DNA from 2 places in the Arthrobacter sp. JSM 101049 genome. Region 1 is predicted to be linked to the other one. Evidence: predicted binding sites of a transcription regulator. Region 1 holds the regulator's gene; the other holds the start of a gene.
What was found. The regulator LexA, encoded in region 1, represses DNA repair genes until DNA is damaged. The targets are predictions, from matches to a motif close to TCGAACANNTGTTCGA.

Region 2: a site for LexA is predicted at 3,083-3,098, ahead of AB8M85_RS12500 (DUF6504 family protein). Genes of this name have one in related genera too.

Annotation. Positions count from the first base shown of each region.
Region 1 is NZ_JBGFFC010000010.1:28,729-44,398, forward strand. Features, by position in the region: gene AB8M85_RS16595 (TrmH family RNA methyltransferase) at 1-595, opposite strand, end outside; gene rplT (50S ribosomal protein L20) at 745-1,401, opposite strand; gene rpmI (50S ribosomal protein L35) at 1,506-1,700, opposite strand; gene infC (translation initiation factor IF-3) at 1,817-2,797, opposite strand; gene AB8M85_RS16615 (DUF1844 domain-containing protein) at 3,115-3,483, shown strand; gene AB8M85_RS16620 (SseB family protein) at 3,598-4,521, opposite strand; gene priA (bifunctional 1-(5-phosphoribosyl)-5-((5-phosphoribosylamino)methylideneamino)imidazole-4-carboxamide isomerase/phosphoribosylanthranilate isomerase PriA) at 4,525-5,262, opposite strand; gene AB8M85_RS16630 (hypothetical protein) at 5,330-5,482, opposite strand; gene hisH (imidazole glycerol phosphate synthase subunit HisH) at 5,482-6,120, opposite strand; gene hisB (imidazoleglycerol-phosphate dehydratase HisB) at 6,121-6,741, opposite strand; gene AB8M85_RS16645 (histidinol-phosphate transaminase) at 6,798-7,928, opposite strand; gene AB8M85_RS16650 (LysM peptidoglycan-binding domain-containing protein) at 7,996-8,406, opposite strand; gene lexA (transcriptional repressor LexA) at 8,670-9,419, shown strand; gene AB8M85_RS16660 (ATP-dependent DNA helicase) at 9,481-11,499, opposite strand; gene hflX (GTPase HflX) at 11,492-13,060, opposite strand; gene AB8M85_RS16670 (class I SAM-dependent methyltransferase) at 13,247-13,891, shown strand; gene dapF (diaminopimelate epimerase) at 13,888-14,829, opposite strand; gene miaA (tRNA (adenosine(37)-N6)-dimethylallyltransferase MiaA) at 14,839-15,670, opposite strand, start outside.
Region 2 is NZ_JBGFFC010000004.1:71,943-76,718, forward strand. Features, by position in the region: gene AB8M85_RS12475 (SOS response-associated peptidase) at 1-1, shown strand, start outside; gene AB8M85_RS12480 (helix-turn-helix transcriptional regulator) at 5-451, shown strand; gene AB8M85_RS12485 (VOC family protein) at 462-869, shown strand; gene AB8M85_RS12490 (PQQ-binding-like beta-propeller repeat protein) at 927-2,468, opposite strand; gene AB8M85_RS12495 (VOC family protein) at 2,556-2,999, opposite strand; gene AB8M85_RS12500 (DUF6504 family protein) at 3,201-3,512, shown strand; gene AB8M85_RS12505 (DNA polymerase III subunit alpha) at 3,509-4,776, shown strand, end outside.

The sequences.
Region 1 (15,670 bases):
CGGCGCGCGCTGCCGCCTCCACCAGCTCCCCGAAGGGCACCGCGGTGGCGATGGGCAGGTGGAAGACCGATCCGACGGTCGACCGGACCGCCTTGGGGTTGTAGATGTCGACGCTGCCTTCGATGAGCACGACGGCGTCGGCTCCGGCGGCGTCGGCAGCGCGCAGGATGGTCCCGGCGTTGCCGGGATCCTGGATGCGGCACAGCACGGCCACCAGGCGGGGACCTTTCGAGAAGACGTCGTCCAGGGTCGTTTCGGGGATGCGGCACACCGCGACGACACCCTGTGGGGTAACGGTGTCGGCCATGGCCGCCACCACCTGGGCACTGGCGGTGCGCAGCCGCACCCCGTCCCGCAGGACGCCCAGTTCCGGGTGGCGCTCGAGCATCTCGGGGGTCGCGAAGACCTCCTGGACGATCCCGCGTCGGCCCGCGGAGGCGGCCTCGTCGTGGCTGGCGAGCGCCTCGCGGACCGCTAGTGGCCCCTCGGCCAGGAACGCCATCCGTTTGGTGCGGCCCGGGCGCGTGGCCAGCCGGGCAACATCCTTGACCCGGTCGGCGCGTGGGTTGGTCATGTCCGGCTCGGCTGCATCCATGTGGAATACCTTATCGGGATCGGGCGGCGGGTCGGCCGGCAGGAGCTTGCCGGTATGCCGCGGCTCGTTAAACAGCGCAGGGGACGGAATCCACTCGGGATTCCGTCCCCTGGGACCGGCGGGCCCATGGCCCGCCGATGCCGTCCTGCCTACTTGGAGAACTGCTGGCGGGACTCGCCACCGGCCGGCTCGAAGCCTGCGGCCTTGGCGGCCTCGACGGAGTTGAACCAGAACTCCGGCTGGGTCTGCTCGTACCAGGTCGAACCCGGGACGTGGTACTTCTTGGACTGGTTGCCCTTGATGACGTATCCCTCGGGGGCATCCTGGCCGTCAACGGCCTTCACGACGCCTTCGCCATCGTTGGCGGCCTGTGGGGCAGCAGCTGCCTTGGGGGCTGCGGCCGGAGCGGCGGCCTTCGGGGCCGACTTGGCTGCGGGGGCGTTGACGTCGGCCGGCAGGGCTGCCTTGGCGACCTGGACGAGTGCGCCGAAGGCGTTGGCGTCGGAGACGGCGAGCTCGGCGAGCATGCGGCGGTCGACCTCGACCTCGGCGGCCTTCAGGCCCTGGATGAGGCGGTTGTAGGTCAGGCCGTTGGCGCGGGATGCAGCGTTGATGCGCTGGATCCACAGGCGACGGAAGTCACCCTTGCGCTTGCGGCGGTCGCCGTAGCTGTAGACGAACGAGTGGAGCAGCTGCTCCTTGGCCTTGCGGTACAGGCGCGAACGCTGACCGCGGTAGCCCTTGGCCCGCTCGAGGACGACCCGACGCTTCTTGTGGGCGTTGACTGCCCGCTTCACACGTGCCACGTGTGTACTCCTTAATATCTAGCCCTCGGTAGGCCTGCCATGCGGCGGCCGCTCCGGGGGAACTCCGTGGTTGGTTGGGAACACCAGGCTCCCGGTGCGTCTGCCTAGAGGCCCAGCATCCGCTTGATGGTCTTGGTGTCCGCTTTGGCCACGATCAGGTCACCCTTGAGCTGGCGCTTGAGGCTGGAGGGCTTGTGCTCCAGGTAGTGGCGGCGATTGGCCTGCTGGCGCTTGAGCTTGCCGCTACCGGTGAGCTTGAAGCGCTTCTTGGCTCCACTGTGGGTCTTGAACTTCGGCATGTCCGCCGTTCTCCTTACGTGCTCCCGTTGCCCTGTCGGACCGGGGATCTTGAGGGCTTCCAGGACTGGAAACCCGTGGGTCATCTGCGTCGCCCCGGGGGACGGACCACACCGGGCTACTTGCCCGGGCGCGGCTTCGCGGTGTTGCGTGGTGCCGGCTTCGGAGCAGGCTTGGGGGTAGCCGTCGGCTTCGGCGCCGGCTTGGCGGCCGGTTTCGGAGCCGCGGCGGGCTTCGGCGCTGCTGCAGGCTTCTCAGCAGCAGCCGGCTTGGCTGCAGCCGCGGGTTTCGCCGCGGGCTTGGACTCGGCCTTCGGCGTCGCCGCCGTGGGCTCCTCCGCGCTTGCCTTCGGCGTTGCCGCCTTGGGCTCTGCCGCGGCCTTTGCCTTGGCCTCTGCCGCTGCCTTGGCCTCTGCGGCTGCGGCTGCCTCATCGGCCTTCGCCTGCTCGGCGTTGTCCGCCTCGACCTTGGCCAAACGCGCCTTGAATTCGTCCGGGAGGTTGTCACCCATGGACTGCGTCATGGCAGGCTGATCGCCCGACGTGTCGACGCGGCCTTCTTTCACGGCCGATGCCTTGGCCTTGTCGTTCTCCCGCTGCGCCTGGCGACGGGCTTCGGCCTTGGCCTCGGCCTTGTTCTTCAGCGGTCCGACGACCATGACCATGTTGCGGCCATCAATGCGGGGGCTCGATTCCACAACCCCCACGGATGCAACGTCCTCGGCGAATTTGTTGAGCAGGCGGATACCCATCTCGGGGCGCTGCTGCTCGCGCCCGCGGAACTGGATCATGGCCTTGACCTTGTCGCCGGCGCCCAGGAAACGCAGGGCATGGCCCGTCTTCGTCTCGTAGTCGTGCTTGTCGATCTTGAGCCGGAAACGGACTTCCTTCAGAACCGTGTTCGTCTGGTTCTTGCGGGCCTCGCGCGCCTTGACGGCGGCTTCGTACTTGTACTTGCCGAAGTCCATCAACTTGCACACGGGAGGCTTTGCCGTCGGCGCCACCTCAACCAGATCAAGGTCGGACTCCGCGGCCAGACGCAATGCGTCTTCGATGCGGACGATGCCCACCTGTTCGCCATTGGGTCCAACCAGCCGCACCTCTGGGACGCGGATTCGATCATTAATGCGTGGATCGCTGATGTGTCACTCCTGCTGTTCGTCGTCGAGAACCACCGGCGACATGGAGAAGGCCTCCAGCTGCCGGGCAGTTGGAGGCCTGAGAATCGGTGCGGATGCTCTCGCACGCCGCGGAACTCGCGTTCCGTACCGAAGTGACCCGGCAACCTTGCGCGGTTACTGCGGGTGGGAGTAGGCCTCCACTTGCGTACTGGTTCGATCTTCGTCAACCATCCTGCCGTTTCGGGCCGGACACACGGACTAAGCAAAACCAGTCGGTCTGTGAAAAGCTTAGCAGCATGAGTACCCCTGAAACCAATCCGGACGCCTCCTTCGGCGATACCAACCATGTCCGCGACATCGCGGAGGTAGCCGCCGTCGAGGTCATCACGACTGCCGCCGTTCACCTGATGAGCGCCGCGGCGGTCAAATGCGGTCTTGCCGAGGGCGAGGACGCCGAGGAGCTGAAGGACCTCGACGAGGCGCGCAAGCTGATCACCGCCCTCGCCGGACTGATCACGGCTGCCGCCCCCGAGGTCGGATCCCAGCATGCCGGCCCGCTGCGCGACGGACTGCGGTCGCTGCAGCTTGCCTTCCGCGAGGCCTCGACCATCCAGGATGCCCCAGGGCAGGGACCGGGCGAGAAGTTCACCGGTCCGGTGAACTGACCCCTCCTGCACGCCCGGGAGGCCATCGCGGAAGCCGCGGTGGCCTCCCTTTTCCATGTCAGGGCCGATGGTGCCGTGGCCGGCGGTATCGGCTCGGCTGCCGGGACCGGTGGATCAGGCCTGCGCCGCGGGCCCCTGCAGTCCGAGTTCGAGCGAGTCGACTCGGGCGGCGAATTCCACGTCGGCACCCAGCACGCGTTGGAGCCGCTGGAGGGCGGCCGCCAGCTGGTCCTGGGACAGACCGGGGCGCAGGGAGACGTTGAGGCGCAGTTCGGGCCCCGGTCCCCCGCCGGGGATGACCGCTCCGTCGCCGGTGCGGGAGGCGACCCCGGGGCCGGGGGCGGCGGCCAGGCCGGTGATCACCGGGTCCGCATCTGCGGCTGCCTGCAGGACCGGCAGAAGCGACTCGTCCGCATAGCTGGGCGTCCATTCCCGTTGTTGAGCCAGGGCCCACATGCCGGGACGACGCACGACGAAGGTGGTTTCGGCCCCGGGATCGATGACGAGCAGCTGGGCCTTCTCCGCAACGGCCGACAGGGCCGCACGAGGTCCGAAGACGGCGACCGGTCGTGCGTCCGGATGCCAGGCCTGCAGGCGGTCCACGCTGCTGAAGACCGGCAATGCGGGGCGTCCGTCGGGGGCCTTGATGCTCACCAGGGCCATGTCGGCTTCCTTGTCCTCTGCGAAGCCGTGTTCCCCGATGCCGCCGTCGGCCAGCGTGGCCACGACCGGGACGAAAAGCCGGGCGCTAGCCAGGGCACGATGGACGTCCACCTCGTCGCCGGTTCCCGATTTCAGGGCCGCGATGGCGGCGACGTACCCGGAGTCCGGCTCGCCGTCGTCCTGGTCGAAGTTGTGCAGCGGATTGCCCCCGCCGGCGAGGTCGCGCCCCGCCCACGGCTGGCCAGCAGAGTCCGTGGGCTGGCCGGAGCGGCGCAATGCGGCCTCGATATGCCCGGGCAGGTGCCGTCCGATCGGCCGGGCGGGGGCATCGGGGGCAGAGCCCGCATCGGGTCCGGTGGCATCCGCCTCGGACATGGGCTACTTCCGGCCTGCGACGTCGAGGGCCTGGGGCAGCGTGAACTGCCCCGAGTACAGCGCCTTGCCCACGATGGCCCCCTCGACGCCCTCGGGCACCAGGGCGCGCAACTGCCGCAGGTCCTCCAAGCTGGAGATGCCACCGGAGGCGATGACCGGACGGCTGGTGCGGGTGCACATCTCCCGCAGCAGCCCGACATTGGGCCCGCGGAGGGTGCCGTCCTTGGTCACATCGGTGACGACGTAGCGGGCGCATCCGGCGTCTTCGAGGCGGGCCAGGACCTCCCACAAGTCCCCGCCTTCGCTGGTCCAGCCGCGGCCGGCCAACCTGGTGCCCCGCACGTCCAGCCCCACGGCGATCTTCTCACCGTGGCGGGCGATCGCCCGTGCCGTCCATTCCGGGTCCTCCAGCGCGGCGGTTCCCAGATTCACGCGCGCCGCACCGAACGCGAGGGCGCGCTCAAGGGACTCGTCGTCGCGGATTCCCCCGGACAGCTCGATCTTGATCCCCAGCTCCCGGGAGATCCTGGAGACGGCCTCGGTGTTGTTCCCCCGGCCGAACGCGGCGTCGAGGTCCACGAGGTGCACCCATTCGGCACCGTCCTGCTGCCACGCCAAGGCGGCGTCGAGGGGGTCGCCGTAGCCGGTTTCACTGCCGGCCTCGCCTTGGACGAGGCGGACTGCCTGGCCGTCGGCGATGTCCACTGCGGGCAGGAGTTCGAGGATGCTGGTCGTGGTCACTGTGGTGGTCTCCGGTCGTCGGGGGTGGTCGGGTCGGGCTCGCGTGGCGCTGCGCCGGCCCGGTCGTCTACTTCAGGGTCAGGACGTAGGCGGCGAGCAATGCCATGCCCGCCAGGACCCAGGCGGTGATGATCCAGGAGATGTGGGCCTTCTGCTGGCGCAGCGACAGAGCCCCGCCGGCCAGGATGCCGCCCAGGGCCATGAGGACGATGCTCCACATCAGGCCAGCGTCCCCAGCCAGTTGGCCAGAAGCTGTGCCCCGGCGTCGCCGGATTTCTCCGGGTGGAACTGGACCGCCGAGAGCGGCCCGTTCTCCACGGCGGCGATGAAGCGGCTTCCGTGTTCGGACCAGGTGACGGCAGGGGGCGTCATGCGCGGCTGGGCGACGGGGAAATCCCACGTCTGCACCGCGTAGGAATGCACGAAGTAGAAACGCTCGTCCTCGATGCCGGCGAAGAGGCGGGAACCGGGGGCCGCCTCGACGGTGTTCCACCCCATGTGGGGCACCACCGGAGCCTTGAGCAATTCCACGGTCCCCGGCCATTCGCCGAATCCAGCGGTGCGGATGCCATGTTCCACACCCTCGTCGAAGAACACCTGGTGGCCCACGCAGATGCCCAGAACGGGCCTTCCGCCGGCGATGCGACGGCCGATGAGGGGCCCCGCCCCCACGTCGTTCAGAGCCTGCATGACACTGGCGAAGGCACCCACCCCGGGGACCACGAGGCCGTCGGCTTCGCGGATGTCCTCCGCCGCGCGGCTGAGGGTGACCTCCGCACCGACGTGTTCAAGGGCGCGGACGGCGGATCGGATGTTTCCCGACCCGTAGTCCAGCACGGTGATGCGTGGGCCCGGCATCTACAGGGCCCCCTTCGTCGAGGGGATCGCACCGCCGGTGCGGACGTCGGGTTCGATGGCTTCCCGGAGCGCCCGGGCAAACGCCTTGAACTGGGCTTCCACGATGTGGTGCGGGTCGCGGCCGCCCAGGACGCGCATGTGCAGGCAGATCTGCGCGTGGAGCGTCAGCGCCTCGAAGACATGCCGCGTCAGCGATCCGGTGAAGTGGCCTCCGATGAGGTGGTACTCCTGCCCGGCCGGTTCCCCGCCGTGGACCAGGTAGGGCCGTCCCGAGATGTCGACGACGGCGTGTGCCAGTGCCTCGTCCAGCGGGATCGTGGCTTGGCCGAACCGGCGGATTCCCGCCTTGTTGCCCAGGGCCGTGCGCAGCACCTCCCCCAGGGTGATGGCCACGTCCTCAACGGTGTGGTGCACGTCGATGTGGGTGTCCCCCGTCGCCTGGACGGTGAGGTCGATGAGTGAATGCTTCGCCAGTGCCGTCAGCATGTGGTCGTAGAACGGGACACTGGTGCTGATGTTCGCGACGCCCGTTCCGTCGAGGTCGAGTTCGACGACGACGGTGGACTCGCTCGTGGTGCGCTCCAACCGGGCACGGCGGCCGCTGGGCAGTTCTGCAGACACAGACAATCCTTTGGTGTGGGGGAACGGGCAGCACTCGGACCACCCGGGGGTTAAGTCTAGCCTTCCAGCCCGGGGGCAGGACGGGCGGTGCCACCCACGAGCGCTTCAAGCGCTTCGAGGAAGGCCGTGGTCTCGGCTTCGGTGCCTGCGGTAACACGCAAGTGCCCGGGGATTCCGACGTCGCGGACCAGCACACCGGCGTCCAGCAAACCCTGCCAGACGTGGCCCGAGTGCTCGAGGCCGCCGAAGAAGACGAAATTTGAGTCGCTGACGGCCGGCGTCAGGCCCAGCCGCTTCAGCTCGGCGACGATCCGGTCGCGCTGGCCCTTGATGTCCTCGACAGTGGCCAGCAGCGCGTCCACGTGCTTGAGGGCCGCGTTCGCGGTGGCCTGGGTGACCGCCGAGAGGTGGTAGGGCAGCCGGACCAGCCGAAGCGCGTCGGCGATCTCCGGGGCGGCGGCGAGGTAGCCGAGTCGGGCGCCCGCCAAGGCGAAGGCCTTGCTCATGGTCCGCGTGACGATCAGGCGTTCCCGGCCGGGGATCAGGGTGAGTGCCGATTCGGTGCCGGCCAGGGCGAATTCGGCGTAGGCCTCATCGACGATGACGATGGAGTTGCTGGCCCGTCCGGCCTCGTACACGGCTTCGACCACGTCGAGGCCCAATGCGGTCCCGGTGGGGTTGTTCGGGGAGCACAGGATGACGATGTTCGGGGCCGCGGAGGTGACCTGCCGGGCGGCGGAGGCCGCGGTGAGCTGGAAGTCCTCGCTTCGTTCACCGGCGATGTAGGTGGTGTCGGTGCCGCTGGCCAACAGGGGGTACATCGAGTAGGTCGGCGGGAAGCTCATCACGGTGCGTCCGGGGCCGCCGAAGGCCTGCAGGATCTGTTGCAGCACCTCGTTGGAGCCGTTCGCGGCCCAGAGGTTTTCCGGCCTCAGACCGTGGCCGAGATACGCGGCGAGACGCTCGCGCAGTTCGGTGAATTCCCGATCCGGATAGCGGTTCAAGCCGGTTGCCGCGTCCGCAACGTCGTCGGCGATGGCCTGGCGGACGGCTTCCGGGAGGGGATGGGTGTTTTCGTTGACGTTCAGCAGGACGGCGACATCGAGTTGGGGCGCGCCGTAGGGTTCGATGCCACGCAGGTTGTCCCGCAGCGGCAGCTTGGCCAGTTTTTCCAGCTGATTACTCACCGCACCATTCTATTGGCCCATGGCCCATGCCGGGAATCACGGGCAGCTCTGGGGTCATATTCCGGCCTCAATCACCGGTGGGGACGAAGATCTCCTGTCCGGGAACGAGCACGGAGCCGCGCAGGTCGTTCATTTCGGTGATTTCGGCCACGACCTGCTGGCGGTCACGCTCCGGGGCGAACTCGGCGGCGAGCTCCCAGATGGTGTCCCCGTCCATGACGGAAACCGTAGTCGCCTCGACGGGCCTGGTTTCCGCAGCTCCCGACGCCATGACCGGTGCAGTGAAGATGCCCGCCAGGACGATGGCAGCCGTGGCAGCGAGCATCAGCGGCAGTCCGATCAGGATAAAGCGGCCGCGACGGGTCAGCTGGAGGGGTGCGGGGGACGCCTCCGGGCCTCGTGCCCGCTTGGATGCCGACGGGACACCGGTGCGGCCCGCTCCGACGAACACCGGGGCTGCGATTGCGATTTGCGCCATGGTCTTGCCTTCCTGTCGGCCCGCCGTAGCGGGAACCTGCTTACGGGCCATCAGCCCTTCTTCGAATGCATCTTCGAATGTTTTCATCATTTTTAGCATCTATGTACGAAGAATGTCGAGACACGTTCGAATAAACCTTTGAACGAACCGAGTGGGTCGCATAGAGTGGAACCATCGGCCGCACGACGAGAGTCCACCAGCCGCATCCGACATATTGCGCACAACTTCCGGTACGCCGGCGATCGACCAGGACGGGATGGACCATGAGCCCAGCGGAGAATCCGGCCCCCAAGAAGGCGCCCAAGAAACTGACGGATCGGCAACAGCAAATCCTCGACACGATCCAGCGCGCCGTCTCCGACAAGGGGTATCCTCCGTCGATGCGCGAAATCGGTGACACGGTCGGGTTGGCGAGCCTGTCCAGCGTGACCCACCAGTTGTCACAACTGGAAAAGCTCGGCTATATCCGGCGCGACCCGCGCCGCCCGCGCGCCATGGAGGTCCTGCAGGCACAGCAGCGCGGCGACGACACCATCGCGGGTGCGGCCGGCCCCGAGGCGGGACCGGCGGAGGTGCCGGAGAGTCTCTCAGGCCAGCCCCGCCCCTCCCTGTCGATTATCGGGACCGACGAATCCGCGGATGTCGCGAGGGTTCCGCTGGTCGGCAGAATCGCCGCCGGTGGGCCGATCCTTGCGGACCAGTCCGTGGAGGACGTCATGTCGCTTCCCCGCCAGCTGGTTGGCCATGGTGAGTTGTTCATGCTCAAGGTCAGCGGCGATTCGATGGTCGAGGCTGCGATTTGCGATGGGGACTGGGTGGTCGTGCGCCGCCAACAGCATGCCGAGAACGGCGATATCGTGGCGGCGCTCCTGGACGACGAAGCCACGGTCAAGACCTTCCGCCAGCGTGACGGGCATACCTGGCTCCTACCCCAGAACCGCCAGTACGAACCGATCCTCGGCGACCATGCCACAGTCATGGGCAAGGTCGTTTCGGTGATGCGCTCGATCTAGCTGCACTCCATCCCGGCATGTCCGCAGGGTCCTCCGTCAGCCGACGGAGGACCCTGCCTTTTCATGCGCTTCCGGCGGCCAGGCGGCGCAGCGAACCGAGGACGACGTCCTTGTCCGTCGTAGCCCACATCGGAGGAAGCGAGGCGCGCAGGAAGTTCCCGTAGCGCTCGGTGGCCAGGCGGGAGTCCAGCACGGCGACCACGCCGCGGTCGGCCGTGGAGCGGATCAGTCGACCCGCGCCCTGGGCCAGCCGGACTGCGGCATGGGAGGCGGAGACGGCCATGAAGCCGTTGCCTCCGTGCCGGGCGACGTCCCGGCTGCGGGCGGTGGACAACGGATCGTCCGGCCGGGGAAAGGGGATCCGGTCGATGACGACCAGCCGGCACGAGTCACCGGGAACGTCGACGCCTTGCCACAGGGTCATGGTGCCGAAGAGGCACGTATCGCGCTCGTCGGCGAACTGCTGGACCAGCGAGGACATGCTCGATTCGCCCTGGCAGAGGATATCGGGGGCCACACGCGGCCGGAGGGCTTCGGTGGCCTCCTCGGCGGCGCGCCGCGAGGAGAAGAGTGCCAGCACTCCGCCGCCGGATGCATCGATCAGGTCCGCCAACTCATCCAATGCCTCCGGAGCGAGGCTGCGGGATGGCTTGGGCAGATGCCGGGCAACGTAGAGCATGCCTTGCCGCGCGTAGTCGAAGGGGCTGCCAACGTCGACGCCGGTCCACGCGGGGGCGCCCTCCCCCAGCAGGCCCAGTGATCCGGCCACCGGCTCGAAGGCGGCGCCGATGGCCAGGGTGGCCGAGGTCAGGATGACGGTGCGCCCATCGAACAACCCCTCGCGCAGCTTGCCGGCAACCGACAGTGGTGCGACATTGATGGTTGCCGGGGCCGTGTCGTCCGCCGCGGTGTATCCGGCGCCCGGGGTGAAGCTCCCCTGGCGTGATATCCACACCACCTCGCGTTCATCGGACGGTCCATCGAGCCGGTCGCACTGTTCCACCAGGTACATCAACTGCGACCGGGCCATCTGCCGTCCGCCGTCTGCCGTATCGCCATTTGCGGGTTTGGAATCGGAGAGGGCAACCCGGGCGGCCTCGCGTACCGCGGCCACAGCGGCCCGCTGGCCCTCGTTCAGCCCCTTGGGGAGCAACCCGGTCGCAACGCCCTCGAGGGCAGCTGCCAGGGACTTGCCCGCCTGGCTCAGGGCCTCGACGGCGACTCCCTTGCAGTTGCGCCGGGTGGCCGTTGCGGCGGCGGTGACCATGGCCGCCGACAGGGGCCGGGTGACCGAGCTGGTGACCCGGTCCTGGAGTTCGTGGGCCTCGTCGATGATCACCGTGTCGAATTCCGGGAGCACCGCCAGCCCCTCGAATGCGGACACGGCAAGCATTGCATGGTTGGTGATCACGATGTCTGCCTCACCGGCCTTCTTCCGCGCCAATTCGCTGAAGCATTCCTCGGCCATCGGGCACTTCTGGGCACCGAGGCAGTCCATGGCGGTGACCGAGACCTGTCGCCATGCGCGTTCGCTGACGCCCGGGACCAGGTCGTCGCGGTCTCCGCTCTCGGTTTCCTCGGCCCACTCGCGCACCCGCACGACTTCCTGGCCCAGAGCCGAGGTCGGACCTCCGCCGGTTGTCAGCGGGCGGGCGGAACCCTGGTCGTCGAGCGCGAACAGGGCGCCTTCGTCGTCGTCGGGGTAACCTCCCCCGAGCTTGTACTTGCACACGTAGTTGGATCGGCCCTTGGCCAGGGCCACATCGAGGCGGCGGAGCAGCTCGTCGTCGAGGTTCTCCAGCAGCCGGGGCACGTCGCGTCCGACGATCTGTGCCTGCAGAGCCAGCGTCGCCGTGGAGACCACCACCGGCTTATCCGACTCGAGCGCATGGGCGATGGCCGGGACCAGGTACGCCAGGGACTTGCCGGTTCCCGTACCGGCTTGCACCAGCAAGTGGCGTCCGCTGTCGAGGGACTCCACGACCTGTTTGGTCATTTCATGCTGGCCTGGCCGGCTCTGCCCGCCCATGCCCTCGACGGCTCGGTCCAGGAGGGCGACGACGTCCTCTACCTCAGCCATGGACGACGAACTGCTCCAGTTCCGCGGCGAGGCCGCCGCGTACCTTGACGGACATGTGGGTTCCCTCCGTGGTGTGTTCGGTGGCGAGGATTTCCGCATCCGTGCCATGTAGGCGGTTCACGAGGTCGCCCCGGTCGTAGGGGATCAGCAAATCCATGCTGACGTCGGGCCGCGGGATGGACGCGCTGATCTTGTCCAGCAGTTCCGGGATGCCGCCGCCCGTCCGGGCGGAGACCACGACGTGGTTGGGTTCGCGCTGGCGCAGGCGTTCGACCACGAAGGGATCGGCGATATCGGCCTTGTTCAAGACGATGATCTCCGGAATGTCCTGGGCCTCGACTTCCGTGAGGACCTGTCGGACGGCGTGGATCTGACCCTCCGGGTCCGGATGCGATGCGTCGACCACGTGGAGGATGAGGTCCGCGTCGGCGATCTCCTCGAGCGTGGACCGGAACGCCTCCACCAGCTGAGTCGGCAGCGCGCGGACGAAGCCCACCGTGTCGGCGAGCGTGTATCCCAGGCCGTCGTCGGTTTCCGTCCGGCGGACGGTGGGGTCCAGTGTGGCGAACAGCGCGTTCTCGACGAGGGCGCCGGCGTCGGTGAGCCGGTTCAGCAGGGAGGACTTCCCGGCGTTCGTGTATCCGGCAATGGCAACTGCGGGTACGGCGTTGCGTTTGCGGTTGGAGCGTTTGGCCTCGCGGGCCGGTTTCATGCCCTTGATCTCGCGGCGGAGCTTGGCCATGCGGTCGCGGATGCGTCGGCGGTCCAGTTCGATCTTGGTCTCGCCGGGACCGCGTGATCCGATGCCGCCGCCGGCGGTGCCGACCCGTCCGCCGGCCTGGCGTGACATCGATTCGCCCCAGCCACGCAAGCGCGGCAGCAGGTACTCGAGTTGGGCGAGCTCGACCTGGGCCTTGCCCTCCCGGCTCTGGGCATGCTGGGCGAAGATGTCAAGGATCAGCGCGGTACGGTCGATGACCTTCACCCGCACGATGTCCTCGAGGGCGCGGCGCTGGGACGGCGCGAGCTCGGAGTCGATGACCACGGTGTCGGCACCGGTGCTGGCCACGATGTCGCGCAGCTCCAGGGCCTTGCCCGACCCGAGGAATGTTCCCGGGTCTGGTTTGAGGCGGCGCTGGACGAGGCCGTCGAGGACCTCGGATCCTGCGGTCTCGGCCAACGCGGCGAGCTCGCGCAGGGAGTTCTCGGCTTCCTGGGCGGTTCCCTCGGTCCAGATCCCGGCCAGGACCACGCGTTCCAGGCGTAGTTGCCGGTATTCGACCTCGGTGACGTCTTCGAGCTCGGTGGACAGCCCGGCAACCCGGCGCAGTGCATTGCGCTCTGCCAGGTCGCGTTGCTCCCCGTCGGCGCTCGAGTGCTCCTCGGCATCGCGGCCGAGTGCCAACGCGCGTCCGCCTAGTGCGGACTGGCCGGCCCCTGCCGTCCGGCCCGTGGCGCGGCCGGCGGCATCGTCGGACGCCAGGATGCGTTCGATGACGGACTGGATCTCGTCCTCGGGCAGGTCGCGGTCGTCTGGATTGGGCTCGTTGTGAGTGGTCATGTTCCCCTTTGATGGTGCTGCCACCAATTCTAGTCGGCTCCCCCGACACGTCGAGGATTTCCTCCAGCGGCCGAATGCCCGCGCGGCGGAAAGTCGTGAGTGATTGGGAGAACTCTATCACTCCGGGACGCGTACCCTGATCGCGTCAATTCGCCTTGGCGCCCCGGGCCCGTTAATCTTCCACACATGGGTTCGGACCACTACTTCAGCGCACAGCCGTCAACGCCATTCACCCGCAAGCGCGTCCGGGTGGTCCTCGGCGGGACGGAACGGACCCTCAGCACCGCCGGCGGCATCTTCAGCCCGGATGGCATCGACAAGGGCACCGCAGTGCTGCTCGACGGCGTTCCGGCGCCTGCGGCCGAAGGCGATCTGTTGGATATCGGGTGCGGCTGGGGCCCGCTGGCCCTGACGATGGCCCTGGCGTCCCCCGCGGCGACGGTCCACGCGGTCGACGTGAACCAGCGCAGCGTGGAGCTCACCCGGGAAAATGCCTCCGCGCTGGAACTGGGAAACGTCGTGGCCTCCGCACCCGAAGCCGTTCCGGAAGCAGCCCGCTTCCAGACCATCTGGTCCAATCCCCCGATCCGCGTGGGCAAGGACGTCCTGCACGAGATACTGCTCCACTGGCTGCCCCGCCTGGCTCCGGGGGGAACGGCGTGGCTGGTGGTGCAGAAGAACCTCGGCTCGGACTCCCTGCAGTCGTGGCTGGCGCGCGAACTGCCGGAGGGGCTTGCCGTCTCGCGGCATTCGACGGCCAAGTCGTTCCGCATCCTGCGCGTGGACCGTGCCGTCGAGGCAGCGCGTGACGAGCCGGTGGTGGCGGGCTAGGCGACGACGCCTTCGGCCACCAACACCGCCGGACCGTCGAGGACCACATGTTCGCGCCCATCCGCTGCGATGGTGAATCCCACGGATACGGTGCCGCCGGGCACGCGGACGTCCCACCGTTCGGCCGCGACGCCACCGGCCCAGTGCCGGGTGGCCACCACGGCTGCGCAGGCACCCGTACCGCATGACTGGGTCTCCCCGACACCCCGCTCGTGGACGCGCATGCGGATCGCTCCGACCCCATCGGTGACCAGGGGATCGGCCGGCAGCACGAACTCCACATTCGTTCCGTGTTCGGGGACGGGATCCACCACCGGCGCCCGGTGCAGGTCGAGCTCGTCGAGCTCGACGGCCTCGGAAACGGCCACGACGGTATGCGGATTGCCCATGCTCACGCTCAGGCCCGGACGGGGCACTTCCATCCCGGCGTCGACGACCGAGTCGAGGGCCCGCTCGTCGGCCTGATGCGGGAAGATGAATTCCCACGGGCCCATGTCCACGGCGTAGCCCGCAGCCGAGCGGGTGATGATCTTCACCCCGGCGCGGGTTCCGATGGCGAGCGCTTCGCCGTCGTCCAGGGCCACGAGTCCGCGTGCGACCAGGAAGTGCACGAAGACCCGCACCCCGTTGCCGCACATCTCGGAGACCGACCCGTCGCCGTTGCGGTAGTCCATGAACCATTCGGCGTCGCCGTTCTCCGCCAACACTGCGCGGCCTTCGGCCAGCGTTTCGGAGCGGACGGCGCGGATGAGGCCATCGGCCCCGAGCCCCAGGTGGCGGTCGCACAACGCGGCGACCTGCTCGGGGAGGATGTCCTGCGCGTTCGCCGGGTCCGCGACAAGGATGAAGTCGTTTCCTGTCCCGTGCCCCTTGGTGAAGGCCAAACCGGAGAGTTCCCGGAGTCGTTCGGCGTGCTGTTCGGGGACCTTGATGCTCATGGTCCTAGCCTACGTGGCCGGGGGACCTTCGAAGTCCCGCACGGCGGCCGAGAGGGTGTCCACCAGGCACGGGTCGGTGGAATCGAACCATCGGACGCGCGGGTCCGCGCGGAACCACGTGACCTGGCGCCGGGCAAACCTGCGGGTGGCGACCGTGGTGGCCTCGATGGCCTCCTCGATGGTGCAGGTCCCGTCGAGTGCCTGGGTGAACTGCGCGTAGCCGATGGCCCGGGACGCGGTCTTGGTGTCGCGCAGCCCCTGGGCCAGCAGCCGCTCGACCTCGCCGAGGAGCCCTGCCTGGTGCATGGTCCGGACCCGGCGCTCCAGACGCTGGTGCAGGAGCGGCCGGTCCAGGTCCAGGCCGAGCTGAAGGCTCCGCTGCTGGTATTTCCGCTCGGGCATGTAGGAGCTGAAGGTCCGCCCGGTGATTTCGTGGACCTCGAGGGCGCGGATCAGCCGGCGATCGTCGAGTCCCCGGGCTGCGGAGGCGGGGTCTGCCGCAGCCAGGCGCTGGTGCAGCCCTGCCGTACCGTGGTCGGCCGCTTCCCGCTCCAATCGGCGGCGGACGGCTGGGTCGGTGGGAGGGAACTCGAGTTCGTCGAGCGCTGCCCGCACATAGAGTCCGGAACCGCCGACGAGGATCGGCAGCCGGCCCCGCTCCTGGATGGCCGAGATGGCCGTGCGGGCCTGCGCCTGGAAGGCGGCGACGCTGGCTTCTTCGCTGAGGTCCAGGATGTCGAGCAGGTGGTGGGGGATGCCGCCGCGTTCTCCCACGCCGAGTTTGGCGGTGCCGATGTCCATCCCGCGGTAGAACTGCAGGGCATCGGCATTGACGATCTCC
Region 2 (4,776 bases), on a different contig from region 1:
GCCCATGGCCTTGGACGGGCACGACCTCGCCGAACTGGTCCATCTGCGGCGTGCCCGGGACCTGATCGACCGGGACTTCGCCCGCCCGCTGGACGTGCCGACCATGGCCGCGCGGGCGCTGATGTCCCCGGCGCACTTCTCCCGGCGCTTCAAGGCGGCCTACGGCGAGACGCCCTACGCCTACCTGATGACCCGGCGGATCGAACGGGCCATGGCGTTGTTGCGCGGTGGCGTCAGCGTCACGGACGCCTGCATGGCGGTGGGGTGCACGTCGCTGGGGTCGTTCAGCTCGAGCTTCACCCAGATCGCCGGCGAGACGCCCACGCAGTACCGGAACCGGGACCACGCGGCGATCGAGGCCATGCCGGCCTGCATCGCGCGGCTCAACGCCCGGCCCTCCTCGGTCAAACCGAGCAGGATTCGAGAAGCGGAGCCCGGTGTGGGCGCCTAGCGTTGGGGGCATGAACATTTCACTCCAGTACTGCCACGTCACCGTCCACGACGTGGACGAAGCCCTTCCCTTCTACCGCGACGCGCTCGGCCTCACGGTGCGCAACGATGTCGCCGGCGGCGGCCACCGATGGGTCACCCTCGGCTCCGATTCCCGGCCCGGCGCCGAGATCGTCCTGTCCGATCCCCACGCCGGGCGTTCGGAACAGGACGGCAACGCCATGCAGGAACTTCTGGCCAAGGGCGTGCTGCCCATGACCATCTTCACCACGGACGACGTCGATGCCCTCTTCGAACACATCCGTGCCACGGGTGCCGAGGTTCTTCAGGAACCCATCGACCAGCCGTGGGGCCCGCGGGACTGTGCGTTCCGCGACCCGTCGGGGAACATGGTGCGGATCAACCAGGCAGCCAGCTGACTACATGCTCCGAACCGCGTGGGCGGCCCGCCGATCTAGGCGGCCCGCCCCGCGTCCTCAGGACTTCTTACCCGGCGGGAGCTTGAAGCCCAGGAGCTTTCCCTCCTCGGCGACCACGGTGACGCCCTGCTCCGCATTGTCGACGTCCTTGACGGCTCCGACGGTGTAGCCCTTGGCCTTCTTGCCGTTGGCCTTGCAGGAGGTATACAAGTCTCCGCCCGCTCCGTGGCCTGGCGATTCCTCGTCGGGTTCAATGGGCAGGTTGTAGTAGACATCAGCGGTGCAGAAGAATGTCTCACCTGCGGCTGCCCGCCGGTTCTTGCCGATCGCGGCGTCTACGATCAGGTTTCCGCTGGCCTTTCCTGTCAGGACATAGTCCCCTCGTCCGGCCGTGGGCCTGAGGAGTTCGTCGGTCTGGGCCAGCTTCACGGTTTTGGACTTCCAGGCGGTTTTTCCTGTGAGCGGGTCGTACCCGACGAGCCGGGCTTTGCCCTTGCGGTAGGTGTTCTTGCCGGGGACCTGCACGCTTCCCGAGAGGAATTCGCATCGGACCGGATACGCCTCTCCGTCGTGGAAGCGGGTTCCCGAAGTACCCATCTGGGAGCGGCACCACAGATGGGCGCCCCCTGCCTTCCACAGGACCTTTCCGGTCGTCGCCTGGATCCCGACCAGCACCTGGTCCGTTGCATCGATCGTGTAGGAGTCGAGCTCATCGAAGTCCTCGTCGCTCAAGTCGGGGCGCGGACGAATGCCCACGGCACCAATGAAGAGGTTCTTCTCCTCCAGGTAGTCGAATGACCAACCCCAGCCGGTACTGGCGCCCGCCCCGAAGACTGACTTCAGGTTCTTCTGCCAGAGGACCTTGCCCTGGTCAGCGCGTGCGAGCCGTTGCTGATCGCCCCCTCTCACCACGAGGCCACCGGCTCCGATCGGCTGGGCCTGCTCGCCGAGCGGGCTTGCTTCCTTGCCGTGCTTGACCTGCCCGGTGGCCAGATCGACGTGCACGAGTTCCGTGATGTCTTCGGAAAGCCGCCACCGCCGGTAGCAGAGATCGGTTCCATCGTCGCATTCGTCGGGCCGGGAGGTGGCAAGTTCCGGGCTCTTTCCGCGGTAGACCTCCTTGCCGGACTTCAGGTCGACGGCGACGGGAACCGTCCAGTTGTAGGTCCCGTAGTCCTCATCGGGAATATGCCCACGCTGGAGGAAGACGGCACGGACGTGCCCCTTGCTGTCTTCGGCGACAGCCGGGCCATTGACGATGCCGGAGCTGACGTCGCCCGGGTGGTAGTCCTTGCGCCAGAGTTCCTTGCCGTTCTTGACGTCCAGGGCGACCAGTTCCATCAGCTGGCCCTCGCCGGTGATGGCCAGGGCGACGCCGTCGTGCAGCAACGGCTGCCCGATCGGCTCCAACTTCTTGGTCCAGACGGGCTTGATCCATGCGGTGCTGCGCGGTGCGATCGGAGCTGCCGATGCGGTGGCCGCGTTCTGGCCCGGGGCGGGGCTGGATGCCGAGGACGGCGGAGGGCCGGTGCAGGCAGTGGTGAGGACCAACGGCAGCAGTGCGAGGACGGTGAGACTGGTCGTGAGGTGTTTTCCCATGCCTCGAAGCTATCGGCGCGCCGAAGGCGGCAACAGCAGTTCGCGGGAATGTGGATAAGTCCGGGTCTGGACAACGCCGTTTGGCGCTCAGGCAGTCAAGGTGAGTGATCCGTCGTCGTGCACTGTGAAGTTCGGGTTGTGCACGAAGTCCCAGCGGAAGCCGTCGGGATCGGCGATGCAGGCGCTGGTCCCTCCCCAGGAGCGCAGCGCCGGTGCGGTGATGGCGGTGGCCCCGGCCTCGAGCGCGCGCCGGTAGAGGCTACGGACCTCGTCGGCGGTGTCGGTGTTGTGTCCGAGGGAGAGCGGCGGGGCGAGGGGGCCATGGCCGACGTCGCCGTATTCGCCCGGCATGCTTTCGGCGTTCCAGAGGGCCAGCAGCAGGCCGCGCCCTGCCTGGACGAAGGCGATTTCGCCGGGGACGTGGTTGACCCGGGAGAAGCCCAGGCCCTCGGCGTAGAAGGCCAGGGACGTCTCAACGTCCCGCACCCCGAGGGTGATGGCGGTGATCCCGGGACCGGTGATGGAAGTCATGGCGCTACGTTATGCCCGGTCAGCCCCGGTTTCCAGCGGTACGGCACCAAAACGTCGTACAGACTTCCTACCCTGATCTTGCTTAGAACATAGATTCGAATAGAATGGAGTGGTCGTCATGCCCCTGCGGATCCGCGGCCCCGTCCGTCACATAGTGCCCCGTGACCCACGTTGTTGTCCGGGGCGGTTTGGAGGTACCAGATGGGGCTTTTCACCCAGTCCGTCGACGTGGAATGCAGCACCGCCGGGCTGCCCTTGCGTTTGCGCTGGCAGGGCCGGGAATACCGTGTGGCCGCCGACCCCGTCCGCTGGTTCGAGCGCCGCAAGTGGTGGGCCGAGGAGGTCCGGGCCGAACGCGGCCGCGGACCGGGACTCGTGGACCATGAGATCTGGCGCCTGCAGGTCCGGCTGGCCGGCAGGGGACCGCTGCTCACTTTCGAGGTCTCCCGCGACGTGGAAACCGGTCGCTGGCGGCTCATCCGCATCCACGATGCCTTGTTGGAGAGCGCGTGAGCTTCACCCATCTGAACGTGGCTTCCGCGTTCAGCGCACATTACGGCGTTTCCTGGCCCCTGGACCTGGCCCGCCGTGCCGCCGCCGAGGGAGCCGACGCCCTGGCCAGCACCGAACGCGATGGCCTCTACGGGGCGGTCAAGCACCTCAAGGCCTGCCGCGAGACAGGCCTCGATCCGGTCCTCGGCGTGAACCTGGCCGTCCTGGAACCCGCAGTCGATGCCGCCCGGGGATCCCGGAACGGACGGGGGCGCCCACGCCTCCAGGTGCAGGGACGGGTCATCGTGCTGGCCAAGGGGAACTGCGGCGGAGCCGGATACCGTGCGCTGTGCCGGCTGGTCTCCCTGGCACACGAGGGGACCTCGGCGCACCGGGGGGCCACCGGCAAGCCGGTCGGGGTGACCCCTGCCGAGCTGGCCACCTGCACCGGCGACCCGGAGGAGGGAACGGTGCTGGCCGTGTTGCTGGGACCGGACTCGGACGTCGGCCAGGCCGCCCTGCGGCGTGATCCGTCCCGGGCGCGCGCCGCCCTGGCCGGCTGGCTCTCGCAGCTGGGCCGGGACGCGGTCCGCGTGGAGCTGGTCACCCACCTGAACACCCCCGGCGAGCGCCTCAGCAGCGCCCACGCCATCCGGATGCTCCGGGCAGCCCAGGCGCTGCAGGTACCAGCCGTCCTCAGCAACGCCGTGCGTTACGCCGACCCCGACGGGGCCGCCACCGCCGACGTGCTCGACTCTGCCCGCGCCCTGAGCTCGCTGGCGACGCTCACCGACTTGCAGCCCAACGGGCAGGGATGGCTCAAGAGCCCGGGACGGATGCAGGCCCTGGCCCGGGAAATCGCCCGGGAAGCGGGGGAGGGGGCGCTGGCCTCCGAACTGCTGCGCCAGACCGGGGCCGTTGCCGACTGGGCGCGGATGGACCCGGTCGACGATGCCGGCTGGGGGATCCCGGTGGTGCCCGAGGCCACCGTCATCGGGATCACCGGCCGTCCCGACGCCGAACTCGCCGCCCGCTGCGAAGCCGGCATCACCCGGCTGCTGCCGCACGAGGCAGGCTCCCGGGAACTGCGGGAGCGGCTGGACCTGGAACTGGGCACCATCGCCGACCTGGGATTCGGCACCTACTTCCTCACCGTCGCCGAGGTCAGCACGATGATCACCGGCATGGGGGTGCGCAATGCGGCCCGGGGGTCCGGGGCCTCCTCGCTGGTGAACTTCCTGCTGGGCATCAGCCAGGTGAACCCCCTGGCGCACGACCTGCTCTT